DNA from 2 places in the Rothia sp. HMSC069C03 genome. Region 1 is predicted to be linked to the other one. Evidence: riboswitches for the same ligand, from Rfam matches in the RefSeq annotation. Region 1 holds a riboswitch; the other holds the start of a gene.
The links. Region 1 has a riboswitch for thiamine pyrophosphate ahead of HMPREF2779_RS02300 (ECF transporter S component). Riboswitches for the same ligand answer to the same signal wherever they lie in the genome.
Positions count from the first base shown of each region.

Region 1 (7,792 bases):
TCGCTATACACTTTCTTCGCTCCTACAGGGGCACCCGCCCTCGCTTCAGCTCGGGCACCCTGATGTCGCTTCAGGAAGGTATAGCTGTGCTGCGCGCTCGCATGGGGCTACAGCATGCTCTTTCTCGATGAGCCCTCGGGAAGGCGCCCTGACCTCCCATACGGAGTCACCGCAATGCCCTGAACCCAACATTCATTCCCGGCGAGCTGTCTGCGGTACCTAACCCCAGTATTCCCCTCCCCGCCTCCGCGCATACTCTTCCCAAGCCGAGGGCCCGCGGCTCTCACCCTTGCCGCGCAGCCACGTTCCCTACCTCGTACACAGGGAAGGGGAGAGAGAAGTAGGGGAGAGGCCGGTATGTTCCGTCGCGACATCAGGGTGTCCGACGCGAAGCGAGGACGGGTTCCCTGCAGGAGCAAGGAACATACCGCCTCGACCTGCTCAACCTAACTCAAAATAAAAAGCCTCCTACCGTAGGGCAGAAGGCTTGTGGAGCGGCTGACGGGAATCGAACCCGCGTATCAGGCTTGGGAAGCGTGCGCTCTACCATTGAGCTACAGCCGCATCTTTTTCAGTGTATCGCGCTTGCTTGTCGGGGGTGAAATGTGTTGCGTCTGTTTGTGTGCGGGGTCGAAATGTGATGTAGGCCTGTGTGCTGGGGCTGGTGGATGCCTGCACGTGGGTGGTGTTTGCCAGGTATCCTTTAAGCGTGCTTATTTCAGATCGCGATATTCGTCAAGAGATTGCTGATGGGCGCATCGTTCTTGATCCGTTCGATGAGTCGATGATTCAGCCTGCAAGTGTGGACGTGAGGATTGATCGTTTCTTCCGTCTGTTTGATAACCATAAGTACCCGCATATTGATCCTGCTCAGCCGCAGGAGGATTTGACGCGCCTGGTGGAGGTGGCTCCTGATGAGCCGTTTATTCTGCATCCGGGCGAGTTTGTGTTGGGTTCTACGTATGAGAAGGTGACTCTGCCTGATGATGTGGCTGCCCGTTTGGAGGGTAAGTCGTCGTTGGGTCGTTTGGGTCTTCTGACTCACTCTACGGCTGGTTTTATTGATCCTGGTTTTTCGGGGCATGTGACGCTTGAGTTGTCGAATATGGCGACTTTGCCGATTATGTTGTGGCCGGGTTCTAAGGTTGGTCAGTTGTGTTTCTTCCGGTTGAGTAGCCCGACTGAGCATCCGTATGGTTCTGGTGCGTATGGTAACCGTTACCAGGGTCAGCGTGGCCCGACTGCTTCGCGTAGTTATTTGAATTTTCATCAGACGATGATTCCTGCGGATGGTTCTGTGGAGTCTTAGTCTTTCCCGCTTTGGGGTGCGGGCGTGCAGGCTGTGTGTTTGTGCGCCCGCGTTGGGCGGTTTTTTCGCCTGTTGTGCTCGTGCGTTCACTCGCGTGCGGGTTTTTATCTCTCACTCTCTAAGGATTTTTTGATGAATCTGAAGCCTGTTGTTCTGCGTGTTGCTGGTGCGGAAGTTTCTTTGTATCTGATTGATATGTCGGACTCTTTTGTGGAGCGTTTTAAGAAGGCGTGGGAGCCTCTTGCTCCGGAGTTTTTTGATACTCCTGATGAGGCGTATGCTTCGTTGTCTCGTTTTGATCAGGTGATGCTGGTTCATGCGCCGACTGATGAGTCGGTGATGGATTTGGCGAATCCGTTGATGGGTTCGTTTGATAAGGTTTCGACGCTGCGTGTGGCTGATGATGATTCGGGTATGCAGGATCTGACGAGCCGTATTACGTTGGCGATGATTGAGCAGCTGGTTGGTCGCGGTGTGATGCTGCATGCGGCTGTTATTGGTGACCCTGAGTCGAAGCGCGCTGTTGCGCTGGTGGGTGTTTCTGGTAGCGGTAAGACGACTGCGTCGCGTTTCTTGGGTTCGAAGTTTGCGTACCTGACTGATGAGACTGCGATTATTTCGGATGAGGGTGTTGTGTCGCCGTATCCGAAGCCGTTGTCTGTGATTGTTGACCCGAATGCGCCGAAGGATCAGCAGAACCCGGTGGATTTGGGTCTGAACGTGGTTGATCGTGATGACCTCAGCTATAAGCTGTCGCGTATTGTGTTCATTTCTCGTGATGAGTCGGCTTCTGAGCCGTATTTTGAGCGTGTTCCGCTGCATGAGGCTCTGGTGTTCTTGAGTGAGCAGAGCTCGGGTCTGGCGCGTCACCCTGAGGGTGTTGTGTCGCTGGCTAAGCTGGTGGAGCGTTGCGGTGGCGTGTGGCGCCTGGTGTACTCGGAGGTTGAGGATACTTTGCCGCTGGTTCAGGATCTGCTGAATGGTGGTGAGCTACCGAATGCTGATGAGGTTGAGAAGCTAGAGAAGTACACGGTTAAGGATCACCTGCCGGGTGTGTTCTTGAACGGTACGATTGCGGTGTCTCGTATGCCGGGTACTTCGGGTGTGCGTGTGGGCGAGGACGGCCCGTTCTTGCTGCTGTGCGACACTGAGCTGAATGAGCTGTCTGATTTTGCGGCTGAGTGCTGGCTGCAGGCTGAGGGCGACATTTCGTATGATGACCTGTTTGCGCGTTTGGCTGAGATCTTTGAGGGTCTGCCTGCGGAGGCGTATGACGAGAACTTGAGCGCTCTGGCGGCTGGTTCGATGCTGTGGGTTCGTGCGATTGATGATGCGACCTGGGCTCAGATAACTAGCGATGAGGTTCTGGATGAGGAGGAGCAGCAGATTGCGCTGGATTCCTCTGAGGATGAGGACGACGTGGTGGAGGACTAGCCACCAGGTCTCTCTGACGTGGCTTACTGACACGGCTCTCTGGCGCGGCTTACTGAGCTCTGTTTGGTAGGCGCTGCTCGATAGGCACTGCTTAAGCACAAGGGAGGGGCGGGTAGAAGAATGATCTTCTACCCGCCCCTCCCTTTGCGTCTGCGGGGATGCGTTTGTGGGGTGCGGGGTGTTTAGCCCTGCACGGCCTTACTGCGTGACCTTACTATGCGACCTTAACGGGCAGCCTTGTCACGGCGCTTCTGCTCGCGGCGAGCCGCACGCATACGCAGCGGACCGGGCGCCTTCACCGGCAACAGCAGGAGCAGACCCGCCACCACAACGATCAGAATACCGAGCACACCCCAAATCTGCGCGCCCATGATGCTCACGCACAGACCGAACAGCATCGGCGCCAGGAAGCTGGTCGCACGACCGGTGGTCGAGTACAGGCCGAACAGCTCACCCTCAGTACCGGGATCAGCCAGGCGAGCCAGGAAGGTGCGGGACGCCGACTGTGCCGGGCCCACGAACAGGCACAGCAGCAGGGCGCATACCCAGAACACGCCCGGTTCAGGGAAAAACATCAGCGGGGTAGCTGCCAAGATAATGGCGACCAGTGAGATAACAATAATCGCCTTCGGGCCCAGGTAGTCATCCAGGTAGCCGCCCAGGATCGCGCCAGCCGCCGCGACAGCGCTACCGGCAATACCGAACAGAATCACCTCGGAAGTGCTGAAACCGAACGTACCCGCCGCGAGAATACCGCCGAACGTAAAAATACCGGACAGGCCATCACGGAACAACGCCGAAGCAATCAGGAACCACAGGGTCTGCGGGGACGTCATCTTCAGCCGCTTAATGGTGCGCCACAGCGCCTTGTAGGAGGCGAGCAGACCGCCCTGACGAGCCGGGGAGAGGCGCTCCATACCGAGCTCCAGGAAACGCAGCTCGCGGGTGGGCAGCACCTCCGGTAGGAAGCGCTCGCGGGTGCGCATACGCACCAGTAGCGGCACGCAGAAGAAGAGGCACCAGGCGGCGGCGAACAGTGCGACCGCACGGATATTCAGGGCGTTATCGGTGGTCAGGCCGAGCACTTCGGGGGTAAGCACAAAACCCCACAGCACCACAGCCAGCGCCAGGATGCCGCCAATGTACCCGGCAGCCCATCCGGCGCCCGAAATCTTACCGATATTCTCCGGGTGGGAGATACGCGGCAGCACGGCGTTGTAGTTCACGTACGCGAACTCGCTGAACACGCTCGCCGCAGAAATCAGGGCGACACCCAGCCACAAGTACTGCGGGGTGGGGCCCACGAAGAAGCACGCCGCCATCGAACCGACCAGCAGTATGGTGTTCACGCCGAGCCAGAAGATACCGCGGCCGGACTTATCGTTACGCTGACCGGTGACCGGCGCCAGAATCGCAATGAGGAAACCGGCGATGGTCAGACCCAAAGACAGCGCCGAAGAGGTCTCTTCGGGGGAGCCGAAGTAGCTACTGGTCAGGTACACGGTGAAGATGAAGGTCGTCATAATCGAGTCGAAGCTCGACGAACCAACATCCCACATGACCCAGGACGCGACCGAACGGCGGCTGTTCGCGTGGTCAACGACCCTACGCTGAGCCTTCGCCTTACGGCGGGGAGAAGAAATAGTCATAGTTGTGCTTTCAGGTGCCGAGGTGGCGCTTCAGCGTAGCGGCGGCATGAAACCGGCTGAAGTAGAGCGGGCGTGCTGAAGAAGGAACACCAGGCGGTACGTACCGAGCGAAGATACGTACCGCCTAGTTCATGAACTTTCACGCGGAAAGCGCAAAGTCTTAGTTGAAGAAACGACGCTGCAGGCGAGCAACACCGAAGCTCACCACAGCACCCACGACGGAGGTCAGAACGGTCCAGAGGATGACCTGACGCAGGGTATCTTCAGACTCGTGGGAAATGGCGGGAGGCTGGTTACCGGTAGCCTTGGTCCAGGCTGCGCCCAGGCCCTTACCAACCAGGGCTACAGCGCCCATGTTGATACCCGCAATAGCAAGCTTAGCGACGGGGTTCATATGTATCTCCTTAGCTGTATACGATGCGGCGTCCTGCCCGTGAACCCCTTCGGGGTTGGGGTGAGAAAAGAGCGCCACTCCCTAGCGTATAGGGTTTAAGACGTTCGTGCCGCCTTGGAGCCTCTCCGTCCCAAAATTGTACACCGTGCAATTCTGTAATGTGGGCAGAAGAAGGGAACAAAAAGCGGCAAATTGGCGCGAACAGCCAGACACGCCTACAATCGAACCTGGGCTTCCACCCGCACCACAACGGTACGGACAAGGAACCCCAAACGACAGGGGAGCGCCACCGAGGCGCTGAGAGTGCTAAGCAGACCCTCGAACCTGATCCGGTTAGTACCGGCGTAGGGAGTCGAATTTCTTCTCAATGCCCTCGTCCAATCAGAGGGCGAGGACATTCCCCTTCCAACGAAGGAAGGACCACCAATGTCACAGAACGCAACCCCCGCCTCCCAGGCATCTACCCAGGCAGAAACGAAGAAGCCGAACCTGCGCTGGCGAGTCAACGAAATCGTCATCGCCGCAGTCATCGCAGTAGCCTGCGCCGTCATCTTCTGGATCTGGGACATCGCAGTCGGCCCCGCCGCCAAGACCGCACTCGTAGCAGCACCCGAATTCCGCCCCATCGTCGCCGGCGCATGGCTGCTCGGCGGTACCCTCGGCGGCCTGCTCATCCGCAAGCCCGGTGCCGCACTCTTCGGCGAAATCGTCGCAGCATTCATCTCCGTACTCTTCACCGGCGGTGCGTGGAGCGGCGAAATCCTGATTGCAGGTTTCTTCCAGGGCATCGGCGCTGAAATCGCCTTCGCAATCTTCCGCTACCGCCGCTGGAACGCAACCGTCGCCATCTTCGCCGGTGCGCTCAGCGGCCTGTTCATGGGCGTTAACGAAATCTTCATCTACTACCCCGATATGGAACCGGTCAAGGCAATCATCTACGTAGCGTGCGCCGTCATCTCCGGCGCAGTCATCGCAGGCTTCCTCGCGTGGATTCTCGTGCAGAACCTCGCCAAGACCGGTGTGCTCTCCTCGCTGGCATCCGGCAAGACCCGCCGCTAACCACCAGCAACTAGTCACCACTCGGCACACTACAGCAGCCACACAAAAGGCTAAGGAACCATCATGGAAGCAACACCACGCGGGGCGCGCATCGAGCTCAACAACTTCAGCTGGCACCACCCCGGACGCCCAGAACCCGTCATCAGCGGACTCAACCTCACCATCAACCCCGGTGAAAAAGTTCTGCTACTGGGCACCTCCGGCGCCGGCAAATCGACGCTCCTGCACGCCATCGCCGGTGTGCTCCACGATGACGACGGCGAATCCGCCGGCGGCACCATCACCATCAACGGGCAAGCACCCGCCGAAGCACGCGGCACCGCAGGCATGATGCAGCAGGACCCCGAATCCTCCATCGTCATGGCAACCGTCGGCAACGACGTAGCGTTCGGCCCCGAAAACCTGCGCGTACCCCGCGAAGAAATCTGGGGCCGCGTCACCGAAGCCCTCACCGCCGTAGGGCTCAACCCCCTGCCCCTCGACCACCCCAGCAGCGCGCTGTCCGGCGGTCAGAAGCAGCGCCTCGGCCTGGCGGGCATCCTCTCGATGCACCCCGGCGCCATGATCCTCGACGAACCCACCGCCAACCTTGACCCCTCCGGCGTGCGGGAAGTACGCGACAGCATCCTTACCGCCGCGCAAGCCACCGGCGCGACCCTGCTCGTCGTAGAACACCGCGTGAGCATCTGGGCGCCGCACATGGACCGCATTATCGTGCTCGGCGAAGGCGGCACCATCACCCACGACGGCGCACCCGACACCGTACTCACCGAAGCCCGCCAAGAACTCATCGACGCGGGCGTGTGGGTACCCAACTACGTGCCGCGTGCGCCGCAGAACGACTGCAATAGCGAGCACGGCGAAGCGCTACTGCGCGCCGAAAACCTCAGCATCACCCGCGCACAACCCACCCCCAAACAACGACGCGCACGCCGACACACCATCAAACGCCTCGGCGACACCCCCGCACCCGCACCCACCGATTTGCCTGTCCTGCGCAGCGGCATCAACCTCACCCTGCACGCGGGTGAACACCTCAGCGTACTCGGCCCCAACGGCGCCGGCAAATCAACTCTAGCCCTCACCCTCGCAGGGCTCCTCACCGCACCCAACGGCACCCTCACCGCCACCGACGCGCTCCGTAATTACGACGGTAACCACGGCGGCAACCACGCCCACTGGGACATCCCCACCTGGACCCCCGCCCAAATGCTCAGCCGCATCGGCTACGTCTTCCAAGAACCCGAATACCAATTCATCCGCGGAACCGTACGCGAAGAACTCGAACTCGGCCCCCGCCGACTCGCCGCACTCAACCGCGCTCCCCTCAACGAAGACAACCTCGCAGCCCGCACCAACGAACTCGCAACCCACCTACGCCTCACCCACCTACTCGACGCGAACCCCTTTACCCTCTCCGGCGGTGAAAAACGCAGACTCTCGGTCGCCTCTGCACTCGCCACCGCACCCAAAATCCTCATCCTCGACGAACCCACCTTCGGCCAAGACGCACGAACCTGGGCAGAACTCGTCGACCTCATCCGCGAACTACTCGCAGGCGGCACCGCCATCATCTCCATCACCCACGACGAAGACTACACCGCCGCACTCGGCGGCAACCACATCACCCTCGAAGCCACCGCAACCCCCGGAAAGGAGAACGCATGAACACCGACTTCTTCGGCACCATCGACCGAACCAGCTACTTCAGCAACCTCAACGCCGGCGTAAAACTCATCGTCTCCTTCACCCTCATCATCGCCGCCCTCATCGTGCGCGACCCCCTCACCTCCGGAATCCTCTTCGCCCTCGAACTGCTCGGATTCATCCTCGTCGGATTCCGACCCGTCAACGTCCTCGCCCGCTTCTGGCCCATCCTCATCGCCGTCATCACCACCGGCTGGTCCGTCGCCATGCTCAGCGCCAAAAGCGGCACCACCATCCTCG
Region 1 is NZ_KZ627135.1:23,975-31,766, forward strand. It holds tRNA gene HMPREF2779_RS02275 (tRNA-Gly) at 491-564, opposite strand; gene dcd (dCTP deaminase) at 710-1,309, shown strand; gene HMPREF2779_RS02285 (septin family protein) at 1,442-2,743, shown strand; gene HMPREF2779_RS02290 (MFS transporter) at 2,968-4,392, opposite strand; gene HMPREF2779_RS02295 (DUF4235 domain-containing protein) at 4,553-4,786, opposite strand; TPP riboswitch at 5,054-5,154, shown strand; gene HMPREF2779_RS02300 (ECF transporter S component) at 5,213-5,845, shown strand; gene HMPREF2779_RS02305 (ABC transporter ATP-binding protein) at 5,909-7,513, shown strand; gene HMPREF2779_RS02310 (energy-coupling factor transporter transmembrane component T family protein) at 7,510-7,792, shown strand, end outside.

Region 2 (7,792 bases), 290 kb from region 1:
TACCCTGCTGACTTATGCCGTAGCATGGAACCAGCGGCATTACTGCTACGCACAGACCCACCCACCGTGAGAGAAGGCGCATGCTACACCACCTCCGCGAGATGCTACACCGCATCCCAGCACCTCGACGCTACGGGCGCGTCATGGCTCTGCTCCTCGCCTCCCTGGGCGGCGCAGTGGACGTCTTCTCGCACATCCACTATGAAGCGCTCGTTGCCACGCAGACCGGTAACTTTATTCTGCTCATCGCCGATCTGCACCGTGACGCACCGCATGTGGTGCACCTGCGCTGGCTCTCCGTTATTCTTTTCAGCTTCGGGTATCTGGCAGGGCATTTCATTCATGATCTACTCGGTCAACGTGCCCGGATGAGACACTGGCGCATCGGCACACTCCTGCCGTTCCTTCTGGTCTGCTTCGCGGTACCCTTCATGGATAGAACTCTGAGCAATAGCTTTCAGGTGGGCGCGCTGGCGTTCACCGTCGGTCTGATGATTCACGCCCTCGCGGATACACGCATTGGCGAAAACCCCTTTTCGCTCTTCATGACCAGCGGCAACTGGCGCAAAATGCTCAGTGCCTGGTACACCGCCGGTTCGCTGTACCTCACGCGGAAAACCCCCGACGGAGACACAAAAAATGAGGCGAAGGCACAGCGCCGTACGGCTCTGCTCAAAGCCATTGATTACTCTCTCGTAGTCGCCTCTTTCATAGCTGGCGTGATTCTCATGGCGCTTGTCACCCGATGGTTTGGCGTATTTTCCATCTGGTTGGCGGCGCTGATCGCGGGCGCTGCGTTCTGCTTCGGCTACCAGGCGGAAAAGAAAGAGGTTCGTGAGAACCAGGGCGCATAAGATTCACCCAATCTGCGGCTATAGACGAGGGCAGAGCAGAAAACAGAACAGCAAAATATCCCGTGCAGATGAGAGTATCTGCACGGGATATTTCTATGCGGGATTTACACGCCACACGCTTTCAAACGAAGCCCCGAAAACTGGGAAGGAAGGCGTTTGGCCCGCCGCGGGGGTTGGATGAGGTGGTTGCGACGGGCCAAACTGGTCGGTTACACGCCGTAGAGGTGCGGGCGCGGCAGGTACATCAGCCAGTTGGGTGAGGGCCGGAATCCTGCCGCTAACGGTTTTCACCGACGCCTTAAGCATAACCGGCAAGGCACCCGAACCGGCGGCAGGTTGAGTGAAGCATCAATCACCCATCTCACGCCATGCCGGGGCGGTATTCAGCCCCAAAATCGGCACCTAAAGCACCGGCGTCCCAAACCCCGCGCGAGCCTCTAGCGCAGCGCCCGACGAACTACCGCAGTGCCCGGTGAGCCTGGTCGAAGAACTCACGCTCATACACGCACGCCGACAGGTACGCCCGCGCCGCGCGGACACGCTGAGCCGGTGAAGCCGCCTCAAACGCACGCTCCACCTCCGCGAGACTACGCTCCACCTCCGCGGCGAACTCTTCGCCACCGTACAGGCTCAACCACTCCGCGTACGGGTGGTCCGCGTGGTTCTGCGAGGAGAGCACAGCGCCCACCTCTTCGTACAGCCAGTAGCAGGGCAGAATCGCGGCAGCGCCGACCACATAATCCTCACCAGCTGCGGAGGCACGCAGGAAATTCGTGTACCCCATGGTGATGGGCGAAGGCCCACCCAGGCGTGCGCGGTTCGCCAACCAGCCCTCGTGCAGCTGCGATTCGGCGGCAATCGCCTCATGCGCGCCAGCCGCCCAGTGCACCTGCGCCTCAGCGGTGTCGGCACGCGCCGAAAGGGTCGCGAGCGCACGCGAATAGTCGCGCAGGTAGAGGGCGTCCTGGTCCAGGTAGAAGGAGAACAGGTCCTCGTCGAGGGTGCCGTCGCCGAGGGCACGCACGAAGGGCAAGTCCAGAATCTGGCGCCAGGTTTCGCCTCCCGCAGCCCAGAGCGCGGCGGTCCAGGGGCCGGCGGGCTTTACGACGGCTTCACCGGCGGATACGGGGCTGACCGGCAGCAGTCGCTCCGGGCTGGTGCCATCAAGAGCGTTGCCCTCAGAGTCGGTAGTGGCGAGCAGGTGATGCCACGGGTAGGCGGAGGCTGCAGCCTCCAGACGGCGGGCACGGGCGGCGTGATCCACCGGGCCGTGACCCTCACCGGAGCCGACCTGCAGACCGGCACCTGCGGCAATGGATTCGTGGAGCCAGCGGGTGCTCCACTGCAGGGCACGGTGGGTGTCTTCGCTGGTCAGAGTGTTCTTCTGGTCTGCGGCAGGTTCTGCGGCCTCCGCGTGCTGCAACAGCTCCACGCCCAGGCGGGTTGCCAGCGAGGAGGATAGGGAGCATCCGGTGCCGTGCGTATTGCGGCTGTCCAGACGCGGGGTGCGCACGTGCGCGCAGGTGCCGTCCGGGAAAACCGCGGTGTTACCGGCGTCCTTGCCGCACAGGTGGCCGCCCTTCACAATGATGGTGGTTCCGGTTGCCGCCGCGAGGTTCGCCGCCTGCTCGTGCGCCTCATCAAAGGTCTGGGCGGGCTCCTTCTGGCAGAGCACGGCAAGCTCCGGAATGTTCGGGGTAATCACGTCCACGAGCGGCACCAGGTCACGCAGCGCCTGCTCCGCTTCCGCCTGCAGCAGACGGTCACCACTGGAAGCAATCATGACCGGGTCGAGCACAACCACGGGCACGGGGTGCTCACTCAGCCAGGTGCGGACGGTACGAATCGTGTCCGCGTCGCCGAGCATGCCGATTTTCACGGCGTCCACCGTGACGTCATCAAAAACGGCGGCAAGCTGCGCGGTCAAAAACTCCAGGGGCGGGGTGAATACTTCACGAACCCCGCACGTGTTTTGGGCGACCAGCGAGGTGGTCACGCACATGCCGTAACCGCCGGATGCGGTAATGGACTTGAGGTCCGCCTGAATACCCGCACCACCGGAGGGGTCGGTTCCCGCAATCGAGAGGACCCTCGGCACCCGAGCTATCTGAGATACCCGGGGGTTTCCGGGAGCGCTCGCGCCGGGTACAGGGTTAGAGGGGGTGGTGGATGCGCACGTGGGCGCGCTAGGCTGCTCTGCCTTCATCGATAATCCCTTCGCTAGTTCGAACTAGAGCAGGTTCAATGGGTGTTTTTCTCAGCCTTGAGTGTTTGTACGCTGTTTCGCGCGCCCGCTGTTCCGTGCGCCCGCTGTTTTGGTTGCCCGTCTTTGGGCGGGTCAGCGGGTCGCGGGCGTCTCAAGGCACCCCATATCGCTCTGCCAGGTTATCACAATGATTCTCCGTAGCTAAAAGTTCTGCGGGTAACAAGTGAATCTCTCCGAAATTTTCGTTTGAGTCTTGCACTCTTGCGAGTGCTCCCGCCGCCGATTTCAGTGCACCCTTGTACGGAAACCACCCGTTAAACACGTAGTGCCCGGCACCGCTTCACACGGTACCGGGCACTATCAGCCGGGCACTATCAGCCGGGTTTAGGTCAGGGCGAAAATCTCTGCCGGTGAACCCTCCGCAATGATCCTACCCTCGTGCAGCAGGACCGCGCGGTCAGCCAGCGAGGCGATACGCGCATCGTGCGAAATGATCAGCACCGCACGGTTCGCCAGCACGGCGCTCAGGGACTCGGTTGCGTCCGCGAGCTCCAGCTGGGTGGTGGACTCGTCCAGAATCACGGCGTGCGGGTCAGCAAGCACAATACGTGCCAGCGCCAGCTGCTGAATCTGGTCGCGGGTCAGCGGCGAATCCGCGCCGCTCACGACAGTATCCATGCCCTGCGGCAGGTCGCGCCACCAGCGGGCACCGATAGCGTCCAGTGCCTCGCCCATCTGCTCGACGGTTGCATCCGGCACGACCACCGTAAAGTTATCGGCGAGAGTACCGAAGAAGACGTGCGCTTCCTGGGTGCAGACCAGCAGGCGCGGGCGGCCATCGGCGGCGGCATCGGTCGGGAAGTCGCCGTGACCGACCGGGCGGCCCATCACGGTGATGGTGCCTTCCAGGGCGGTCAGCGAACCACCAATCAGACGAGCCAGGGTGGTCTTACCCGAACCGGAACGACCCACCAGGGCAAGTGCCTCACCGCGGCGAATCTTCAGGTTGATACCTTCCAGAACGAGGGCGTCCGGCGAGTAGCCGTAGGAGACGTCGGTGCAGTCAATGGCGTACTCCGGGTTCTTCACGGCTTCATCAGATACGGCGGCGAACGCTTCGGCACGGTGCTGTGCACGCGCCTCACGCTGCTTCTTCGCCAGGGAGACCACACCGAACACACGACCCATGTTCACCAGCATGATGCGCAGGCTGCTGACGTGGTGGTTCAGCATGTCGGCGAGGACTCGCAGGCTGAAAACCATGACCGAGGCGGTCGCCACGGCGCCCCAGCTTGCCCAGCCGAGAGCCACGCAGGCGGCACCCCAGAGCATACACAGAATCGTGGGGATCCAGGCGTTGATAGCGTCCACGGTGAAGTACAGCTGGCGGATGCGCACCATGCCCAGCTGCGCGGCGAACTGGCGCTTGTTCTCACCGGCGAAGGCGTCTTCGCGGGCGGTGTGAACGCCCAGCTCACGGATCGTGGAGGTGCCGCGAATGTTCTCGGTCAGCACACTGTTGAGGTCACTCACGCGCTCCTGGGCGGTCTGGTTGCGTGCCGCCATGAGCGGCAGCATCTTCGACATGATGAGGGCAAGACCGGCAATCATGGGTAGCATGATCAGGCCCATTGCCGGGCTCACAACCGCTAGCGAAATGGTGGAGATAATGAAGTACAGCACCACGTAGATTGCGCCGAGCAGGTCCTCGCTGACGGACTTGGCTGCCGAGGACAGGTCGTCGGTCACGCGGGTGAGCAGGTCACCGCTACCGGCTTCTTCCACGGTGCGTGCGTCCAGGTCGAGGGTGCCGTCGAGGGTGTCCTGGTTGGCGTCACGGGTGACGAGCGCACCCAGTCGCGCCGCACTGTACGAGGAGACCATGAGGGTTATCGCCTGCACGATGAACGCCGCCAGGATAATCAGAATCGGCTGCCACGGGTAGCTGGAGAACTTGCCCGCCACCACGTCGTCCACGGTGGCACCAATCTGCAGGGGCACCACCGCACCCATGAGGGTGCTGACCATGTAGATGACGAAGGTGTAGAGGGCTCGCCCCTTGTGCGCCGCGAGGTAGTTCCACATGCGGCGTGCTACGTAGGCGGGGCTTTCGATGGGGAGCTGCTTTGCCATGCTAGTTCACCTCCTGATTCTGAGTGGTTTCGGTCTGAACAGTTTCAGACTGAGCGGTTTCCGGGTAGCCGTCGCGTTCCATGCGGCGGGTCGTCTCCGCGGTCGTGGAGACAACGTAGACCTGCTCCAAATCCTGTAGCAGGCCGGGGTAGCCGACGGGCAGGCGGTCGCTACCGACCTGGGTTTCCATCGCATCGTAGATGTAACGCTGGCTGGGTTCATCCACGGAGTTCAGCGGCTCGGTCAGGATGAGCACCTGCGCGTCCTGTGCGAGTGCGCGGGCGAGTGCCAGACGCTGACGCTGACCGCCGGAGAGGTTCGCGCCTTCGCTGGTGATGCGGGCGGCGAAGTAGTCTTCGGGGTTGCGTCCGCCCAGTCGGTAGGCGATTTCGCGGGAGTCGGTAATCTTCAGCAGTTCCTCATCCTTTGCCTGTGCCAGCTCCTCATCGGGGTTCGGAACGGTGCCCAGGCGCAGGTGCTCCTGCAGGGTTCCGGCGAAAATCATGGGGTTGGGTTCGCTCAGCAGCACGCGGCGGCCGGTTGCGTCCTTGAGGTCCTCTCCCCCGCGTCGCAGGGTGCGGGCAAGCGCCTCAGCGTAGTCTTGCGCGGTGAGGTTGTAGTCGCGCGGGTTGACGTACACGATGCGCGGGTTGCTGGCACCGGCGGGGGCGACGGGTACGGGCACCTCGAGGGTGCTAGCCTCGACTGCCTGTTCGGCGCGTGCCAGCTGCGCCATTTCCTCGTCGGTGCGCGGGCTCTTCAGCACGCCCTGGCGTACGCCCGCGTGACCTTCGAGGCGGGCAACCTTGGCGAGCGCAATCTTGGCGTATCGCCATGCGGTGAGGAAGTTCTGGGTAATCCAGATGGGGCCGCCCATCATCGCGATAATGGAGGCGACGGTCACCAGGGACGCGGCGGGCGTGTCGGAGACCCAGCGGCCGTTTTCGACGTGGCCGGTGAGGGCGAAGCCGATGCCGAGCAGGGTCACGGCGCCGCCGAGCAGCGCGCGGATGAGGTACATCCAGCGGTGCGTCTTTTCGTAGCGCATGTAGCTGTCGAAGACTTCGTCGGTGCCGCGGTGGTAGCGTTCACGCATCTGTTCTTCGGCGCCGAGGCCGGCGATGGTGCGCAGACCGGTGGCGATGTCGGAGGCGCGTGAGGAGGCTTCACCGTCCTTTTCGCGGTATTCGCCAATCTTCGATTCGAGGAAGGTCGAGTACCAGGCGATCACGCCGACCACGATGAGCGTGCCGATGAGGGTGACAATCGCGGTGACGGGGTTAATGAGCCAGAGCTGCACGGCACCGAGGGTCGCGATAATCATGGCGTTGACGAATAGCGGCAACGAGAAGTAGACGTCCGTAATGCGGCGTACGTCTTTGTTCATGACGGTGACCGCTTCGCCGGAGTCTACGCCAGCGCGGGTGCGCCCCATGAGCCGGTTGATGTAGATGCGCCAGTCGCGGCTAAGTTCCGCGCTGAGGGTCATGGAGGTGCCCCAGCCGAAGAACTCGTTGATCACGATGAAGGTGATGGCTGCGACTACTACCCAGAACATGGGCCAGGCATCGGGGGCTTTGCCGGCGATGTGCTGGTTGATGAATTGGCCCACCATGACGGGAATCAGGATTGCGCCGGTACCCGCGGTGGTTTCACCCAGGACGGGGATTGCCCAGCGGTGCCAGGGGTATTTGTATCCGGGGGCGGTGACTCGCAGGGCGAGGCGCTTTTTGAGGGCTTCCTCTTCTGCCTTGCGCTGTTCGCTACCGGTTACTTCCTGTGCAGCTTTTTTCTGCACAGTTTTCTTCTGAGCGGCTTTTTCCTGCGTGGTTTTGTTATGCATGGATTCTTCATGCGTAGCTTCTTCACGCGCGGCGTTTTCTTGTGCCTTGTCAGCGTTGTATTCAGTCATTCAACGTCTCTCCTTTCTCTTACCCTATTCCTTTATCAATGTGGCACGCAACACTATTTATGCAATAGATGGGCGTGTCGTTATTTATGCAACGTATTTTGGGGCGTGCATCAGCCGCTCAATATGCACCGACATCAATCGGCGGATTCTGCATCTACGCGGTAATCTATGCGGCATGGAGGCCTACGTTTTCGACCTTCTGAGCACCAGGTTTTTGCACCACTGCACTTTTAGTGCTTTGTTCTACACTACACGAATTTGGGGAATTCCCGCGTTAGCGCGGCACCGCGCCTCCCGAACACCCTATAAACGCCCCGCGAAGGAACCGCGAACTCCCTGCAAAGATGCAGCGAACACCCCGCAAACACTCCGCGAGTACCCGTTTGTTCCCTCGTAACGATAACGCCCCCGCGCCCGCGCTATTCCCGATAGACTGGAATCCTCATGAGTATTTTGAATTTTCTTTCTCCCGGGCTGGGCGAGAACCCCGGCGACTACAATCGACGCGATTTTAAGGGCAACCCCCTCACCGCCGAAGAAATCTATGAGGCGTTCACCGAGTGGATTTCGACCCGCGGCATGACCCTGTACCCCGCCCAGGACGAGGCCGTTCTGAGCATTGCCGCCGGACATAACGTGGTGCTGGCAACTCCGACCGGTTCCGGTAAGTCCACTGTGGCTGTTGCC
Region 2 is NZ_KZ627135.1:314,392-322,183, reverse strand. It holds gene HMPREF2779_RS03380 (YoaK family protein) at 144-854, shown strand; gene HMPREF2779_RS03375 (bifunctional hydroxymethylpyrimidine kinase/phosphomethylpyrimidine kinase) at 1,312-3,060, opposite strand; TPP riboswitch at 3,049-3,234, opposite strand; gene HMPREF2779_RS03370 (ABC transporter ATP-binding protein) at 3,445-5,193, opposite strand; gene HMPREF2779_RS03365 (ABC transporter transmembrane domain-containing protein) at 5,195-7,105, opposite strand; gene HMPREF2779_RS03360 (DEAD/DEAH box helicase) at 7,550-7,792, shown strand, end outside.
Region 2: another riboswitch for thiamine pyrophosphate. It lies ahead of HMPREF2779_RS03375 (bifunctional hydroxymethylpyrimidine kinase/phosphomethylpyrimidine kinase); the one in region 1 lies ahead of HMPREF2779_RS02300 (ECF transporter S component).